DNA from 3 places in the Reyranella humidisoli genome. Region 2 is predicted to be linked to each of the others. Evidence: riboswitches for the same ligand, from Rfam matches in the RefSeq annotation. Region 2 holds a riboswitch; each other region holds the start of a gene.
What was found. A riboswitch is a leader RNA that binds a small molecule or an ion and turns the genes downstream of it on or off. The one in region 2 is predicted to bind cobalamin.
Positions count from the first base shown of each region.

Region 1: it holds a riboswitch for cobalamin, as region 2 does, so the genes downstream of both, KQ910_RS26330 (TonB-dependent receptor plug domain-containing protein) here and KQ910_RS05890 (carbon-nitrogen hydrolase family protein) in region 2, are expected to answer to the same signal.
Region 3: it holds a riboswitch for cobalamin, as region 2 does, so the genes downstream of both, KQ910_RS02090 (HupE/UreJ family protein) here and KQ910_RS05890 (carbon-nitrogen hydrolase family protein) in region 2, are expected to answer to the same signal.

Region 1 covers NZ_JAHOPB010000004.1:120,737-126,751, reverse strand. Annotated here, with positions in the region: gene KQ910_RS26345 (ABC transporter substrate-binding protein) at 1-13, shown strand, start outside; gene KQ910_RS26340 (ABC transporter permease) at 21-980, shown strand; gene KQ910_RS26335 (ABC transporter permease) at 977-1,789, shown strand; gene KQ910_RS26330 (TonB-dependent receptor plug domain-containing protein) at 1,840-3,753, opposite strand; cobalamin riboswitch at 3,836-4,034, opposite strand; gene KQ910_RS26325 (cupin domain-containing protein) at 4,116-5,288, opposite strand; gene KQ910_RS26320 (amidohydrolase family protein) at 5,505-6,015, opposite strand, start outside.
Region 2 covers NZ_JAHOPB010000001.1:1,212,940-1,218,954, reverse strand. Annotated here, with positions in the region: gene rsmG (16S rRNA (guanine(527)-N(7))-methyltransferase RsmG) at 1-143, opposite strand, end outside; gene mnmG (tRNA uridine-5-carboxymethylaminomethyl(34) synthesis enzyme MnmG) at 145-2,004, opposite strand; gene KQ910_RS05895 (histidine phosphatase family protein) at 2,059-2,679, opposite strand; cobalamin riboswitch at 2,782-2,980, shown strand; gene KQ910_RS05890 (carbon-nitrogen hydrolase family protein) at 3,120-3,893, shown strand; gene KQ910_RS05885 (ABC transporter substrate-binding protein) at 3,890-4,711, shown strand; gene KQ910_RS05880 (FecCD family ABC transporter permease) at 4,708-5,664, shown strand; gene KQ910_RS05875 (ABC transporter ATP-binding protein) at 5,661-6,015, shown strand, end outside.
Region 3 covers NZ_JAHOPB010000001.1:420,450-426,464, reverse strand. Annotated here, with positions in the region: gene KQ910_RS02105 (cobyric acid synthase) at 1-209, opposite strand, end outside; gene cobO (cob(I)yrinic acid a,c-diamide adenosyltransferase) at 239-850, opposite strand; gene KQ910_RS02095 (HupE/UreJ family protein) at 1,001-1,630, shown strand; cobalamin riboswitch at 1,683-1,876, shown strand; gene KQ910_RS02090 (HupE/UreJ family protein) at 2,001-2,621, shown strand; gene KQ910_RS02085 (DUF1636 family protein) at 2,638-3,021, shown strand; gene cobW (cobalamin biosynthesis protein CobW) at 3,018-4,049, shown strand; gene cobN (cobaltochelatase subunit CobN) at 4,054-6,015, shown strand, end outside.

The DNA.
Region 1 (6,015 bases), on a different contig from region 2:
GCCGGCGCGCTGACCTAGCCATGCGCCTCCTCTGGCGCTCTCTTTTCCTGGCCGCCGCGGTGTGGCTAGCGGCGACCCTTGCCTTCGTGCTGGTCCATCTCGCCCCGGGCGGGCCGGCCATCGCGCTGGGCGGGGAGTCCGGTGCGCCGGGCTATCTCGAGGAAGTCCAGAAACTCTACGGGCTCGACCGCCCGCTGCCCGAGATCTACGCCGACTGGCTGCTGAACATTTTGCGCGGCAACCTCGGCTACTCCTACCGCAGCCAGCAGCCGGTGCTGACCCTTATCCTCGAACGGCTGCCGGTGACCCTGGCCCTGGTGGCACCGGCCATTCTCTTCTCGGCCCTGGCCGGCATTGCGCTGGGTCTTGCGCGGATCCCGACGCAAGACCGGCCCGGACATGGCTTCGTCGCCGCGATGGCCGCGCTGCATGCGCTGCCGAGCTACATCGTGGGGCAGGCGCTGGTGATCGTGCTGGCGCTGGGCCTCGGCCTGTTGCCCGTCCAGGGGTTGGTCGATGCGCGCAGCGCCGCCACCGGAGCGGCGCGCCTGCTCGACATGGCGCGCCATCTGGTGCTGCCGGTGCTGACCCTGGCGCTGCATCACATCGCCTTCATGGCGCTGCTGACGCGCGCGCGCGTCGCCCGCGAGCTGGCGCGGCCCTACACCGTGACCGCCGCCGCCAAGGGCCTGACACAGGCCGGCGTTCGCCGGCGCCATGCGCTGCCCAATGCGATGCCGGGTATCGCCACCCTGTTCGGTGCGCGGCTGGGCGGCTTCGTCGCCGGCGCCGTCGTGGTCGAGACCCTGTTCGCCCTGCCCGGCCTCGGCCGCCTCATCGTTACGTCGGCGATCGCGCGCGACCATCCGGTGGTGATCGGCATCGTCCTGTTCACCACGGCGGTCGTGGTGGCTACCAATCTGGCGGTCGACATGCTGCTGCGGTGGCTCGATCCGCGCCTCGACGAGGCCGATCGATGATCGCCTCGCTCGTCCCCTCGCGATCCCGGATCCTGCTGCTCGCAGTCCTCGGTCTGCTCTATCTCCTGTGCCTCCTGCTGGCGCCGCCGGGCACGCTCGCCATGCTGCCGATGTCGCAGCCTTTCCTGCCGCCCTCGCCCAAGCATCTGCTGGGGACCGACGACCTCGGCCGCGACCTGCTCGAAGAGTTGGCGCAGGGCGGCCGGACCTCGCTGCTGGTCGCGGGGCTGACGACGATTCTCGCGCTCGGCATCGGCTGCGTCGTCGGGACCGCCGCCGGCCTCGGACCGCGCTGGCTCGACGAGCTGCTGATGCGCACCGCCGACATCGTGCTCAGCCTGCCGGCGCTCCTGTTCGCCATCCTGGTCGCCGCCCTGTTCGGTGGCTCGGCCCTGAACCTCGCGCTGGTCCTGGGCCTTACGCGCTGGCCCGTCATCGCCCGGCTAGTGAGGGCCGAGACGCTGACGGTGCGCGGCTCGGACTTCGTGCGGGCCGCCGTCGCGGTCGGCACGCCCCCACTCGCCCTCGCGCTCCGTCACATCCTGCCGCACACCGCGCCGGCGGCGCTGTCGGCCGCGGGCATTGTGTTCGGTGGCGCCATCCTGGCCGAAGCCGCGCTCGCTTTCGTCGGCCTCGGCGACCCGTATCTCACCAGCTGGGGTCACCTCATCGCTACCGGCTTCACGTTCCTGACGCACGGCTGGTGGCTCTGGACCTTCCCGACGCTGGCACTGTGCGCGAGTTCAGCCCTGGTCGCCCTGCTGGCGGATAGCGCCGACGGACTGCCCCCCACAGGCAAGGACGCCTGACAATCGTGTCCCTCTCCCCCGATCGGGAGAGAGGTCAGCCTGCCAACGCCTCAGAACCTCGCCTTCACGCCAAAGAAGGCCTGGAAGTACGGCGCCTGGAAGCCTTCCGGCTCCTCGTACACCTGGTTCAGCACGTTCTCGGCGCGGGCGAACAGCTGGACCGACGGGACCACGTCGTACTGCGCGGTGATGCGCACCAGCGTGTAGGGCGACGGGATCATCAGCGCGCCGGTGGTGGCGTTGAAATCATAGCGGCTGTTGACCTGCAGCACGCCGATGCCGAACAGCGTGTTCTCCCACGGCCGGAACTGGGCACGGATGTTGAAGATGTCGCCCGGACGGCGCACCAGCGGCAGGTTGGCGTCGACGTTGCGCGCGATGGTCTGGGTGTAGTCGAGATACAGGTCGAACCACTTCACGGGGCTGATCTGCACGAAGGCCTCGAAGCCCTCGCTCTGGGCGTTGGCGACGTTCTGCAGCGTCAGGAACGGCGGCGGGCACTGGATCAGGTTCGAGTAGGTGTTGAAGAAGTAGGTGACGCCCGCCTTCACCTTGCGGTCGAACAGGCCCTGCTCGACGCCGACTTCGTAGCCGCGGCTGTATTCCGGCTGGATGCTGCGGTTGCCGCCGCACAACGGGCCGGGGCCGTAGAGTTCGAACAGCGACGGCGCCTTGAAGGCGGTTCCGTAGGAGGCCTTGATTTTGGTGTCGGTCGGCGCCCACAGGTAGGACGCGCCAGCGCGCCACGTACCCACGGTGCCGAAGGTGTCGTTCATATCGACGCGGCCGCCGACGTTGAGGTTGAAGCCCTCGAACGGGTTGAGGCGCAACTGGCCGTATAGGCCGGTCTGGGCCATCGTGCCCCACGCCTCGGTGAACGGCGTAAACGAGCCGATCGTGTTGCTGTAGGCCCATTGCCGGTCGTAATCGACGCCGGCGACGACCTCGACCTGCTCGCTGACCTTGATCAGGTTCTTGAAATCCGCCTGCAGGCGACGTCCGTTGAACCAGCTGTCGAGGTTGAACGGCAGCAGATTCTGCGGGCTGGCATAGTCGAGGTCGTGCCGCGTGATGGTGCTGTAGTTAATGCCGATGACCGGCTTCCAGCGGCCGTCGAAGTAATTGCCCTCGATCTCGCCGCGCGTGAAAAACTGCGAGGTGTAGCCGTTGGCCATCGGATCTTCCTGGCCGACCTGGTCGTAGTTCAGCTTGGTGTCGATGTAGCGGGCGAAGAAGTTGAACTGCGTATTCTCGTTGATCTCGTAACCCAGCCGCGCCGCCAGGGTGATGTTGCGGTAGGGATCGATGTCGACGAAGCCGCCGTTGGGCGTGAAGCGGGCCGGCACTGGCGTGTCGTTGGGGCTGAACGTGCCGGCGAAGGTCAGGTTGTAGTTGAACTTGCCCTCGCTGCCGCGAACGTAGGCGCCACTGTTGCTCTGCAGGCGTGTGCCGAGTTCCGTGAAGGCCGCGCCGTTCATCTTGCCCTGGCCGGCCTTGGTGACGAGGTTGATGACGCCGCCGATCGCCTGGCTGCCGTACATCGTCGACATCGGGCCGCGCACGACTTCGATGCGGTCGAGGTTCTCGGTCAGCAGATGCGCAAAGTCGGGCGCACCGTTGGCGCTCGACGGATCGTTGGCGGTGATGCCGTCGATCAGTACCAGCACCTGGTTCGAGTTGGAGCCGCGCACGAAGACCGAGGTCTGGCCGCCGGGGCCGCCCGACTGCTGCACGGAAACGCCGGGGATAGTCTTCAGCACCTCCCCCGCCGTGCGGAGCTGGCGGCGCTGCATCTCCTCCTGCATCACGACGGTGTAGCTCGACGTCACCTTGTCGGGATCGGTCGGGAAGCGGTCGGCCGTCACGACCGTGGTGGGCATCATGCCCGCCGGTTCGGTCTGCGCGAGCGCAGCCGACGGGGCCAGCAGCGAAAAGAACAAGGCGATACGACGAAACGGCGTCATCAGACGGTCTCCCAAAAGCAGCCACGCAAACAGCGCGTCACCGCTCGGTTGACCGTCCCGTTGGAACATCCCGTCCATCGGAAGAGCGACGCTATCGCCGGCAGGTCTTCTGGCTCGCGGGTCGCTGCGCCTGCCCGCCTTCCCGAACCGAAGTTCAGTGGCTTGTTGGACAGTCGCTAACCGCTCACAGCTGCGGGTACAGCCGCCGATTTGTCCGGACGGACATCACGGCGTTCCCTCTTGGCCTCCTGTTAGGGAGGACCGGCAATGTCTCCATTATCCCTTCGCGTCTGTAGAACGTCAAGATTCTGCCGCAATTCGGCGCGGCGCGACTCGCGGCGTGCAGCGTGCGAAGGCGTCGCCTACTCGTAGAGATAACCGACCGGCGGTCCGTCGGTGCGCAGCGGGCGCAGCGCTTGCGCCGTGATGATCTGCCCGGCCAGCCCGTCGATCTCGTCGCGCTGCGTCGGCGACCACTTCCGCAGATTGTCTATCCCCTTCAGCAGGCCAAGCCGCAGCAGCTGCGTGTTCTCGCCCACGCCGACCAGGTCGACCGACTGTCCGCCCGCCGTCACCGTATCGCCGGCAGACAGTTCCAGCAGTTTGCCGGCGCGATCCCTGAACGACGCGGTTCCGCGGATGACGCGATAGACGGCGACTTCGCCCTTCGCGAGATCCGAGACGGTGGCAACGCCGGTCGAGCTCTTGGGCAGGAGCGACTGACCCGCGGGATCGGTGGCGATGATGTGGCCCACCGCGAGATGTCCGCTGGGACTCTCGATCTCGAGGTCGCGCACATGAACCGCAGACGGCGCCTTGACCGGACCACCCGGCAGATCGTCGACGAGTTTGCGGTAGAGCGAGCCCAGCGCCAGCGGATCCTGATACCAGAACCCGGCGTCGATCGGGCGGTCATGCACGGGATGCCCCCAGGCCGTGCGCGACGTGTCGGCTTCGACGATCTGGTCCGCCGCCACGACCGTCGGGTTGGGGAACGTCGCCGGTTCGGTGATGAACGCCTCGAGGAACTTGCCCGAGTAGCCCATGGAGAGCGCATCAGGTACCGCCGTCTGCGGCGTCTTCAGGTTCTCGTCCGTCGGCAGGCCCGACCATGTGTAGAAGAGCTGACGATGCACGATCGCGCTCTGCATGATCACGGCGCCGGGGCCGACATAGTGGATCTTGCCGTCATAGTCGAAGGTGAACACGCCCGACGTCACCAGGACGAACTGGAAGCCTCCCGGTGGCAGATGCATGTGGAAGTCGGTGGGTCCGGTGTCCTGGCGATAGATCGGCAGGTTCGTTGCGACCTCCTGCAACAGGAAGGCATCGTTGTTGGCGCGCAGTCCGTGGGTCGCGACGTTGTAGAGCGCCTGCGGGCGATAGATCGCGTCGTAGGCCGCCTCCCGGTCGCGATCGACGGCGACGAACCCCCCTCGATTGAGGCGGATGGGTTCGCCGGCAGGATGGGTGAGTCCCGGCCATTTGAAATCGGCCGGTGCCCGCCTGGTATTCTTCAGGTCCGTGCTGGTCATGCCGCTCTCGCTTTCCCGTGCAGCCGCTTTGCGGTGCAACATGAGAATTGTGCGGCGCACAGAAAACGCACGCAAGCGGAAACGCGGGATTTCAGGGCACGTACGGCTACAGCCGGCTCAACGCGCTACAATTGCCCCGAGATTTGTGTGCAATGCAGCAACCACACTGCGACTGCCCGGGGACCGTGCTCCTCTTCAGGCTGACGGGGCGTGGCGCTACCTCGGTTGAAGATCGATCGCCAGCGCCGCGGGAAGCCGGTCCAGACCGTAGGTGCGCGTGGCGGTGCCGCTGTAGAGCGCCGTCTTCTCGCCGGCACTCGCCCCTGCGGTCAGCCGCTTGAAGGCGTTCCACAGGACCGGGTAGCTGCACTGTCCCTTGTCGACCGGGAAGTTGCTCTCGAACATGCAGCGCTCGACGCCGAACGCCTCGATGCAGGTCTCGATATAGGGACGCCAGGTCTTCGCGAGTTCTTCCGAGCCCGGCGGCCTGGCCGGCTTGTGAAAGTCGAAGCCGTTCACGAACATGGTGAGACCGCCCAGCTTCACCCGTACGTTGGGCAGCGCCGCCAGATCGAGAATGCGCTGCTTCCACTCGGGGAACACTTCGGCCTGCCTGCCTCGGAACGGACCGATGCCCAACGGCCCGCCGACATGGTCGACGACGATCGTGAGCTCGGGCACCGCGCGCGCCAGCGAGAGCACATGCGGCAGCTGCGTGTGATAGGCC
Region 2 (6,015 bases):
GAGTCAATGATATGGCGCTTCCACGCACCGTCCAGGGTGTTCTTTCCCACCAGATTGATGGCCTTCTGCCACCGCTCGAGCGTCTCGACGAGAGTTTCCAGCCGGGCCCGTGTTTCACGTGAAACATCCGCGAGCGGGTCCATGCTAGGCGGCACGCCGGCGGACATGCTTCAGGAGGGCGACCAGGGCGGCCGGGGTAACCCCGGAAATGCGGGCGGCCTGACCGAGGGTAGCGGGGCGGTTGGCCTCCAGCTTCTGGCGGACCTCGGTCGAGAGGCTCCCGATCGCGCCGTAGTCCAGATCACCCGGCAGTGCCAAAGCCTCGTCGCGGCGATAGGCGGCGATGTCTCCTCGCTGCCGGGAGAGGTACCCCTCGTACCGCGAATCGATCGTCAGTTGTTCGGCCACCTCGGACGAGATCGCCGCGAGCTCCGGCCAGAGGCCGACCACCCGGCTCCAGTCGATATCGGCATAGGCGAGGAGATCCAACGCCGACCGCGGGACACCGTCCTGGTTGATGGCAATGCCGCGCTTGCCCAGGGCCGAGGGCGTGATCTTCAGGGCTGAGGCCAAACTCCGTGCCGCTTCCAGGGCCTCATGTTTCACGTGAAACATCGCGGCGCGTTCGGCGCCGACGCAGCCGACCTCCAGACCCCGCAAGGTGAGACGCTGATCGGCATTGTCGGCCCGCAGCCAGAGCCGATACTCCGCACGCGACGTGAACATGCGGTACGGCTCGGTGACGCCCAGCGAGACCAGATCGTCGACGAGGACACCAATATATCCATCGGCCCGGTCGACGACGAACGGCTTGGATGCGGCCGCATTGACGCCGGCGATCAGCCCCTGGGCCGCTGCTTCCTCATAGCCCGTGGTGCCGTTGATCTGGCCTGCCATGTAGAGGCCGGGAACGCGGCGGGTTTCGAGGGTCGCGTGAAGTTCGCGCGGATCGATGTGGTCGTACTCGATGGCATAGCCCGGCCGGATCATCTTGGTCCGTTCCAGACCCGGAATGGTCTGCAGCATCGCCAGCTGGACGTCCTTGGGCAGCGAGGTCGAGATGCCGTTCGGATAGACGGTGAAGTCGTCCAGGCCCTCCGGCTCCAGGAAGATCTGATGCCGGTCGCGCTGGCCGAAGCGCACGACCTTGTCCTCGATCGACGGGCAGTAGCGCGGGCCAACGCTCTCGATCTGGCCCGAGTACATCGGCGCGCGATGGAGGTTGGCGCGAATGATCTCGTGGGTCGCCGAAGTGGTCGTCGTGATATGGCAGGGGATCTGCGGCGTGGTGATCCTGTCGGTCAGATAGGAGAACGGCCGGGGCGGGTCGTCGCCGTCCTGCCGCTCGAGCGCGCCATAGTCGATCGTGCGACCGTCGAGCCGCGCCGGCGTGCCGGTCTTCAATCGGCCCAACTTGAAGCCCAGCCGATCCAGCGTCCGGGCGAGCGCCGTGGACGGCTCCTCGACCCCGTCACCGCGGACGCGACCGGCCGGAATCTTGGTTTCCCCCATGTGGATCAGGCCGCGCAGGAACGTACCCGTCGTCAGGATCACACGCCCGGCGCTGATTTCCGCACCCGATTCCGTGACCACACCGGCACACGTGCCCCGTGTATCCAGAATGATATCTGCAACCGAATCGGCGCGGATTTCGAGCCCGGCCTGCTCGGCCAGCAGGTCCTGAACGGCCTGCCTGTACAGCTTGCGGTCGGCCTGGGCACGCGGTCCACGCACCGCGGGGCCCTTGGAAAGATTGAGGGTGCGGAACTGGATACCGCCCCGGTCGATGGCCCGGCCCATGATGCCATCCAGCGCATCGATCTCGCGGACCAGATGGCCCTTGCCCAGTCCGCCGATCGCCGGATTGCACGACATCTCGCCGATCGTCTCGACCCGGTGGGTGAGGAGCAGAGTGCGCGCACCCATCCGCGCCGCTGCGGCCGCGGCCTCACAGCCGGCATGGCCACCGCCCACCACGATCACGTCGTATGAAAAGGCCCGCATGGCCGGCCTTTTACGCCGCCCGGTCGGCTATGGTCCAGTTATCCTCAGGCCGGCCTAGACGATTCCCTCGAGATGGCTCGTGTCGTTCAGGAAGCCGACCCGCACGTCCCCCGCGCCGGAGATCTCGATCTCGCTCAAGCCGCACGGATCCTGCGCCAGTTTCCAGTAGGCCGAGAGCGGCTGGTCGAGGAGCTGAAGCAGCAGCGCGCGGTTCACGCTGTCATGACCGACCAGCACGACCGTCTCGCTGCCGTGCTGTGCCATCACGAGGCGCAGCGCGTCCGCCGTCCGCGCCACGACGTCCTGCAACGACTCGCCGCCGGGAAAGCGCAGGAGATGCGGCGCCTGCCGCCACAGCCGATAGGCGTCGGGCGCTTCCTGCGCGACCTCCTCATGCGTGCGCATCTGCCAGGCGCCGTAGTCGATGTCGCCCAGACCCCCATGAACCGATGCGCGAATCCCACACATCTCTGCAACCCGACGACCGGTCACGATGCATCGCTGCATCGCGCTCGTATAGACGGCAGACGGCTTCCAGCGTCCGGCGATGCGCCTGGCCAAAGCGTCGGCCTGCGCCAGTCCCCGCGCCGTCAGCGGCAGCTCCGCGCGACCGCGAAAGCGCGCGGGACGAATGCCGTCGACGTGACCGTGGCGGGTCAGCAATATCCTAGTCATACCGCCAGTCTATCGCAGGCGCCGGCTCCGACCGCCGGAAATCGGCTCCACCGCACACAAGTCGCTCGGCACCTCGTCTTGACGGCCGGAAGGCGCTTGCCTTACGGGGTTGGGATCGACGGTCCTCCCTAACCGGAGGCGAACAGGGAATGCCGTGCCGCCCCCAAAAGGCCAATCGGCAGCTGTACCCGCAGCTGTGAGCGGCGAGCGAGAGCCCACATGTCACTGGACGAAAGTCCGGGAAGACGGGCAGGAGCTTTGACCCGCGAGCCAGAAGACCTGCCGGCGATAGCGTCGCTCTTCCGATGGACGGGATGATCCAGCGGGACGGTCAACCGAGCGGTGACGCGCTTCGTGCGAACCGTTGGGGAGATCCGTCGTTGACGCCGATCCGTCGAAACTTGCTGCAAGTCATGGCCGGTGGCGTAGCCTTGTCCGCCGTGACCAACGCCACCGCCACCTCGACCGCCACCATCGCGCTCCTCCATCTCGCGCCGCGTCCCGGCGAGATCGCGGCCAACCGGCAGGCCATCGAACAGGCCGTGCGCCAGGCCGCCGCCAACGGTGCGCGCCTCATCGTGACGCCGGAACTTGCGGTGAGCGGGTACGGCTTCCGCGACCTTTTAGGCACCGGCTGGATCGCCGAGGGTCAAGACGAGTTGTTCGCCTGGGCTGGCGCACTCGCGCGCGAGACTGGCGCGACACTGGTGCTGGGCACGCCGGAAGCCACGCCCGATGCGCTGTTCAACAGCATGGTGGTCTTCGCGCCCGACGGCGCCGTGACCGGCCGGCATCGCAAGATCAACGCGCTGCGTGTCGGCTCCGAGTCCTGGTCGACACCGGGCGATCGGCCGACAGTGATCCCGATCGACGGCATCGGCCGCGTCGGCTTCTTCGTCTGCGCCGACATGTATTCAAAGCGCCTGATCGACGAGACCGCGGCGCTTGGTGTCGACCTGCATCTCTCCTCGGCCGCGTGGGCGCCGGGCCTGCACGGGCCCAACGGCGAATGGGAACGCGCTTCCTCCAGCACCGGCAGGCCGGTCCTCGTCTGCAACCGCACCGGCCATGACGTGCTCGACTTCAACGCGGCCTGTTCGCTCGCGGCGGTCGACGGCACGGTCGCTTTCTCTCATGCGTCTGCCGAACCACGGATCGCATGGGTCGACTGGACGCCCGACTCCCGCCGCCTGGCCGACTGGCGTGTCCGATGACTCTCCGCTGTACACTGATCGGTGTACTTTTCCTGCTTTTCACTGTCGGTGCAGTTACCGCGCAGACACCGCAGCGCGTCGTGACGGTGAACCTCTGCCTCGACCAGATGGCGATGCGCCTCGCGGCACCAGGCCAGCTCGTCGGCGTGAGCTACCTGTCGCGCGATCCCCGTATCTCGGTGCTGGCAGATCGTGCCGCGTCCATTCCCACGGTGCGGGCGACCGTCGAATCGATCCTCACCCTGCGACCGGACCTCGTGATTTTCGACCGCGATTCGCACGCGACGCTGAAGCGCCTGCTGCGCATCGCCGGTATCCGCATGCTCGAAGTGAAGTGGGGCGCCTCGATCGATGACGCCGAGAGCATCATCGAGAGCATGGCCATCGCGATGGGCCGCGAGGAGATCGGCAAAGGCCTGATCGCCGACATGCGCGAGCAGAAGCGCCAGCTCACCTGGAACGGTGCGCCCATCGCCACGGCGATCACGCTTCAGGCCAATCGCGGCACCGCCGGGAAGGGCAGCCTGATGGACGAGCTGCTGCGTGTCGCCGGCTTCCGCAATCTCGCCGCCGGGCTGGGCATCCCGGCCTATGGCCGCATCGCGCTTGAGGAGGTGCTCGTCAACCAGCCGGGCTTGCTGGTCCTCGACGGTGCGGCCAACGCCAATCCCGCGCGCGCGACCGAGTTCGTCGACCATCACGCGCTGCTCGCCCTCGCGGGAAAGACCCGGCTCGTGTCCCTGCCGATCAAATATTCGATCTGCGCCGGGCCGGAGAATTTCGAGGCGATCCGCCTGCTCGCGGCGGCGCGGCCGTGAACCGCTGGCTCATCCTGCTGGTCGTGGCGCTCTATCTCCTGTCGCTCGCCGTCGGTCCGGCCTGGTGGCCGTGGCGGCTGGGCAACGAGGTCGGCTGGGCCATCGTCTGGGAACTGCGCGTGCCGCGTGCGACGCTCGGCCTTCTGATCGGCGGTGTGCTGGGTCTCAGCGGCGCGGTGCTGCAGGGCTGGCTGCGCAACCCGCTGGCCGAGCCGGGCGTGATCGGGGTTTCGGCCTGTGCCGGCTTCGCCGCGGTCTGCGCCTTCTACAGCGGTCTCGCCGCGGCCTTCGTCCTGGCCCTGCCGCTGGCCGGGATCGCCGGCGCGGGCATCGCGGTCGCCCTGCTGATGGGCGCGGTCCGGTCGGGCACCGGCACGGTATCTCTGCTGCTGATGGGCGTTGCCATCAATGCCATCGCCGCGGCCCTGATCTCGCTGGTGCTGGCGATGTCGCCCAATCCCTTCGCCTACCAGGAAATCTCCCTCTGGCTCGCCGGCTCCATCGTCGACCGCGACCTGCGTTACCTCGCGATCGCTGCGCCCTTCATGATCGCCGGTGCCGCGATCGTCCTCGGCGCCGGCCGCTGGCTCGACGCGCTGTCGCTGGGCGAGGATACCGCGCGCAGCCTGGGCGTCGAGACGAAGTCACTGGGCCTCAGGCTCACACTGGGCGTCGGTCTGATGGTCGGTGCCGCCACCTCGGTTGCCGGCGTCATCGGCTTCGTCGGCCTGATCGCACCGCACGTCGTGCGTGCGCGCGTCGATTTCCGGCCCGGGGCGACCCTCGTGCCCTCGATGCTGGTCGGTGCCGCCCTGGTGCTGATCGCTGACATCGCCGTCCGCCTGCTGCCGACCGCCTACGAACTCCAGCTCGGCGTCTTCACCTCGCTGGTCGGCGCGCCGTTCCTGGTCCGCGCCGTCCGCAAGGCCCGCGCGGCATGGCTCGCCGCATGAGCGCCATAGCGGTCTACGGATTGGTCAGCCGGCGGGGCGAGCGCGAAGTCCTGTCCGGTATCGATCTTGCCTTTGCGCCGGGCAAAGTCACCGCCATCGTCGGCCCCAACGGCGCCGGCAAGACCACCCTCCTACGCCTTCTCGCCGGTCTCGATGCGCCCTCGGCGGGACGGGTCGAGCTGGGCAGCGAGCCTCTCTCCAGCCTTGGCTCTGCCACTCGCGGCCAGCGCATCGCCTACCTCGCGCAAGCTGCGTCGGCCTATTGGCCGCTGCGCGCGCATGACGTCGTGGCGCTGGGCCGCCTGCCGCACGGCGCCGATCTCAGCCGGCCAGCCAAATCCGCGGATACCG
Region 3 (6,015 bases), 790 kb from region 2:
TTCATGTGAACGCTGGTGGGGACTCGCGCGGCGCGCGCCTGAAGTGCCTGGGCGCGTCCGATCTCGCCGCCGTCGGCCGTCACGGCCGCATTGTTCGACATGTTCTGCGGCTTGAAAGGGAGTACGCGCAGGCCGCGTCGCGTGAAGGCGCGGGCGAGGCCCGCGACCAGCAGCGACTTGCCCACGTCGGAGCCGGTGCCCTGGATCATCAGCGCGCGGGCGTGCAGATCGAGGGGCATCAGAACTCGATGCCTTCCTGCGCTTTCACGCCGGCGGCGAAATGGTGCTTCACGAGGGTCATCTCGGTCACGAGGTCGGCTGCCTCGATCAGCTCGGCCTTGGCGTTGCGGCCGGTGACGACGATGTGCTGGTCGGGACGGCGCGCCTTAAGGGCCTCGAGGACGGCGCCGATCTCGAGATGGTCGTAGCGCAGCGAGATGTTGAGTTCGTCGAGCACGATGAAGCGGATCGAGGGATCGGCCATCAGGTCGCGCGCCACGGACCAGGCCCGTTCGGCGGCCGCGACGTCGCGCGCGCGATCCTGCGTCTCCCAGGTGAAGCCCTCGCCCAGCGTATGCCATTGCACCTGATCGCCGAAGCGCTCGACGGCTGTGCGCTCGCCGGTCTGCCAGGCGCCCTTGCCGAACTGCACGACGCCGCACCGCAGTCCACGGCCGATGGCGCGCAGGAGAAGGCCGAAGGCGGCGGTCGATTTTCCCTTCCCCTTGCCGGTGTGGACGATCAACAGGCCCTTTTCGATGGTCTTGGCGGCGACTTCGGCGTCCTGCACGGCCTTCCGGTTGGCCATCTTGTTTTTATGCCGTGCGTCGTCGCTGATCTCGTTCGTCATGGACTTCGGCCCTTCGATGCAGTGGAATCGCCAATATCGGCTATAGTTTCACCGCCGATGCGGAATTGGATTGACGAGTTGTGCAGCTGCACCCTATCTGAGGTGCATGCGCGCCCCAAGCGAGGGCCAAAGACGGGACCAGGGAAGGTGATGCGGGTTTCCATCCGGCGGCTGGGCTTCTGGACGACGCTTGCGCTCGCGGTTCCGCGGTTGCCGGTCCTTGCCCACACGTTGGTGGAGGAGGAACTGCCCCGGACCTTCGCCGAGGGTTTCCTGCAGGGTGTCGGTCTCCCGGTCATCAGCGTCTATCACCTGGCTGCGATGATCGGCATCGGCATCCTGGTCGGCATCGCCGCCCGCGGCATCGTCCCGGTGCTTGTCTTCGGTGTCGCCGCCATCGCCGGCGTGGCGCTTCAGCTCAGCCCCTACGACATTCCCGCGGACGGCGCCTTCGTGGCTTTGACGACGATGCTGATCGGCGTGCTCATCCTGATCCGCCAGCCGATCAGCCCGAAGGTCGCGTCGGGCATCTTCGCCGTCGCAGGGCTCGTGCACGGCTATTCGCTGGGGGTGGTCCTGATCGGGGCGGATGCCTTGCCGATCGTCGCCAACGTCGCGGGCCTGCTCGTGGCGCAGACGGCGCTAGGCGTCGCTTCCTGTGCGCTCACGCTGGGTGTTAGCAAGTGGCCGGCGCAGCGGACCGCGCTGGTCGTCGCGGGGTCCCTGATCACCGCCGTGGGCGGCCTTGCCGCGATCCAGGCCGCGGGGCTGATCAGCTGACCGCCGCGCCTGCCGGGGCGACCGAATACCGTTGACGCGACTTCGCCCGGACCCCTATCAAGCACGTGACGGTGCCCCGCAAGGGGATCAAAAGGGAACACGGTGCCGGGCCTCGCGCCCCAATCCGAGGCTGCCCCCGCAACTGTGATTGGTGAGTCGAAGGCCTCGATACCACTGGGAAACCGGGAAGGTGGCCGAAGACGAAGAGCCGAGAGCCAGGAAACCTGCCGTCGAAACTGCCGCATCCGAGTCCTCGCGCGGGGAAGCACGAGGAACGAGGTCCACCCGACATCCGGCCTTGCCGGATGCGCGGGCTCCGTCGGAGACGGCATACCCCGAGGGCATGTGCCCTCATACGACGGAGACGATCATGAAGGCGGCGATCACGCGTTCGGGTTCCATTGCGTTGCTGTTGTCGATGGCGGCGACCGCGCCGGCCTTCGCCCACCATCCAATGGGCGGCCAGACGCCGCAGACCTTCATGAACGGTCTCCTGTCCGGCCTCGGCCATCCCATCATCGGCCTCGACCATCTGGCTGCGGTCGTCGGCGTCGGTATCCTCGCAGGCCTTGCCGCTCGCGGTATCGTGCCGGTCCTCGCCTTCAGCGCGGCCGTGATCGCGGGCGTCGTCGTGCATCTCGCGGGCATCGGCCTGCCGGCAGGTGAATTCCTCGTGGGCCTCAGCACGCTCGTCATCGGCGGCCTCGTGATCGTGCGCTCGAAGCTTTCGCCGGCATTGGCCGTCGCGCTGTTCGCCCTGGCTGGCCTCGTTCACGGCCATGCCCTGGGCGAGGCGATCGTCGGTGCCGAACCCACGCCGGTCGCCGCCTATCTCGCGGGCCTGTTCGTGGTCCAGTCGGCGCTCGCGGTCGCGGCCTATGCCCTGACGCTCGCGGTGATGAGCCGGCCGTCGCGGGCTCTCGGTGTCTCTGTCATGGGCGCGGTCGTGGCCGTGATCGGCGCTGCCGCCGCAACGGCCGCGACCCTCTAGGTCGAGGCGCATTCGCATGACTGCATCGACGCTCTACGTCTGCACGACCTGCCGCAGCAGCGCCGATGACGCGAATGCGCATCCCATGCGCGCCGGCGCACGGCTGCTGTCGGCGGCGCAGCGCGCGGCGGCAGAAGGTTATCCGCTCTCGCAGATCGTCGGCGTCGAGTGTCTCTCGAACTGCTCGCGTGGCTGCACGATCGCCGTCGGCGCGCCCGGCAAGTGGACTTACGTCATTGGCAACCTCGATGCCGAACAGCATGCGCCCGATATCCTCGCCTTCGCGCGTCAGCACAGCGCGCATGAAACCGGCGTCACGGTCTGGCGCGAGCGGCCCGAACACATCCGCAAGAACACCATCGCGCGCGTCCCGCCGATGAACCTCCGGGAGTCCTCATGAGCACGCTCGCCAAGGTGCCCTGCACCATCGTCACCGGCTTCCTCGGCGCGGGAAAGACGACGCTCGTCCGCCATGTGCTGGAGAATGCCGACCGTCGCCTCGCCGTGATCGTCAACGAGTTCGGCGATGTCGGCATCGACGGCGAGATCCTGAAGAGCTGCGGAGTCGAGAACTGTCCCGAGGATGCGATCGTCGAACTGGCCAACGGCTGCCTCTGCTGCACCGTCGCCGACGATTTCGTGCCCGCCCTCAAGAGCCTGCTCGACCGTCCCAATCCGCCCGAGCATATCGTGATCGAGACGTCGGGCCTCGCACTGCCGAAGCCGCTGGTGAAGGCCTTCAACTGGCCCGAGATCGCCTCGCGCGTCACCGTCGACGGCGTGATCGCCGTGGTGGACGGCGCGGCGGTGGCGGCCGGCCGGTTCGCCGACGATCCCGCGGCGGTGGCGCGCCAGCGCGCGGAGGATTCGTCGCTGGATCACGACAATCCCCTCGAGGAAGTGTTCGAGGACCAGATCCTTTGTGCCGACCTGATCCTGCTGAACAAGGCCGACCTGATGACGGACGCCGACCGGAAGGCGGTCATCGGCGAGATCGGCAAGGTCCTGCCGCGCGCGGTCGCGCTCGTGGAGACGCGCCACGGCCAGGTGCCGGTGAAGGTCCTGCTGGGTCTCGGCGCGGCGGCCGAAGCCGACCTCGCGGCGCGTCCCTCGCATCATGACCTCGAAGGCGAGCACGACCACGAGGATTTCGACACGTTCATCGTCGACCTGCCGGCCTACGCCTCGCCGCAGGCGCTGGTCGACCGCATGGTGAAGGCGGCCGAGGAACACGACGTGCTGCGCATGAAGGGCTTCGTCGAGGTCGACGGCAAGCCGATGCGCCTGCTGGTCCAGGGTGTCGGCGCGCGCATCCAGCACCAGTTCGACCGTCGCTGGCCCGACGGCGCGCCGCGGCGCGGCCGGCTGGTCGTGATCGGCCAGAAGGGCTTCGATCAGGCGGGGATCCGGGCGATCCTGCTGGGGTAGGCAGATGCACGTCCTGGCGACCCAACTCGCGACACTCGACGAGGCCGACGCCGCCGTCGATCTCGCTCAGTCGCCGGGCGAGATCGTCGTGCTCTCCTTTTCCGACAGCGACCTCTCGGCTCTTGCGGCGGCGTGGCGGCTGGACAGCGATCTGCTGCCGACGTTGCGGCTGGCCAGCCTGAAGAAGCTGCGCCATCCAATGTCGGTCGATCTTTATGTCGAGCAGGTGATCTCACAAGCGCGGCTGGTGATCGTGCGCGGGCTGGGCGGTCTCGACTACTGGCGCTACGGATTCGAGCGCATTGCCGATGCGGCGCGCGACAACGGCGTGCTGCTGGCCGCGCTTCCGGGCGATGACAGGTCTGATCCGCGGCTGGTCGCCGTCTCCACTCTGGCGTCCGACCGGCTCGAACGGCTCGACGGTTACTTCCGGGCGGGGGGCGCGGCGAACCTGCGGCAGGCGCTGCGCTACGCCGCGAGCCTGCTGGGCCGGGATATTGCGTGGTTGCCGCCCGAGCCGGTCGGCCCCCTGACCGTTCTCGGTGCGGCGGATGACGTACGGCCGATGGCCCTCGTCGTGTTCTATCGCGCCAACCTGATGGCCGCCGACATCGCGCCGGTCACTGCGTTGATGCAGGCGCTCGACGCGCGCGGCCTGGCCCCCCTCGGCGTGGCCGTGAGCAGCCTGAAGGATCCGGCGGCGGCGACGCCGCTCGAAGCGCTTCTGCGCGAGCGCAAGCCCGCGATCGTCCTGAACACCACGGCCTTCTCCGCGATGCGCGACGACGATACGACGGTGCTCGACGGCGCCGGTGTGCCGGTGCTGCAGGTCGTGCTCTCGGGTAGCGCGCGCGAGGCCTGGGATGGCTCGCTGCGGGGGCTCGCGCCCGCCGATCTCGCCATGAACGTCGTGCTTCCCGAACTCGACGGACGGCTGCTGACGCGCGCCATCTCCTTCAAGGCCGAGGCCGAACCCGACGCGGCGCTCGAATTCAGCCGCGTGCATCACGAGCCCGAGCCCGATCGCATCGACTATGTGGCGCGGCTGGCGGCGGCCTGGGCGAAGCTCGGCGCCACGCCCGCGCAGGAACGCCGGCTCGCGCTGGTCCTGTCGGACTATCCCGCGCGCGGCGGACGGACCGGCTACGCGGTTGGCCTCGACACGCCGGCCAGCGTGGTCGGGATCCTGAGGCTGCTGTGCGCCGAGGGCTATGATGTCGGCGGCCTCGACTGGCAGGTGGCCGACGTCGAGAGGCTGCTGGCGGGCGACGCGGATTGGGTCGACATATCGCTCGACAGGTACAGGCGCTGGCTTTCTGAACTGCCGGGCTCGCTCCAGGGCGATCTTGCGGAGACGTGGGGGGAGGCGTCCGAGGGGTTCCGCCTGCCCGTCCTGCGCTGCGGCAAGGTCATGGTGCTGCTGCAGCCCGATCGCGGCACGGTGCAGGACCGCAAGACGGGCTACCACGACATGAACTGCCCGCCGCGACACGCCTATGTTGCGCTCTACGCGTGGCTGCGCGAGCAGGAGCGGATCGATGCGATGATCCATCTCGGCACGCACGGCACGCTCGAATGGCTGCCAGGCAAGGCGCTGGCGCTGTCGGCCGGCTGCTGGCCCGAGGCGGTGCTGGGGCCGCTGCCCGTGATCTATCCCTTCATCGTCAACAATCCAGGCGAGGCGGTGCAGGCCAAGCGCCGGCTGGGCGCCGTCACCATCGGCCATCTGACGCCGCCGCTCAGCGCCGCAGGACTGCACGGCGCGCTGGCGGAGATGGAAGCCATCATCGAGGAGTATGCCGCGGCCGATGGACTCGACAGCCGCCGCCTGCGCCATCTCGAAGAAGAGATCGTGGAGCGCGCCTGGAGCGGCGGGCTCGCGGCCGAATGCGGTCTGGTGAAGGACGAGCCCAGCCGCGAGGCGGTGGCCAAGCTCGACGCCCATCTCTGCGACATCAAGGAACTG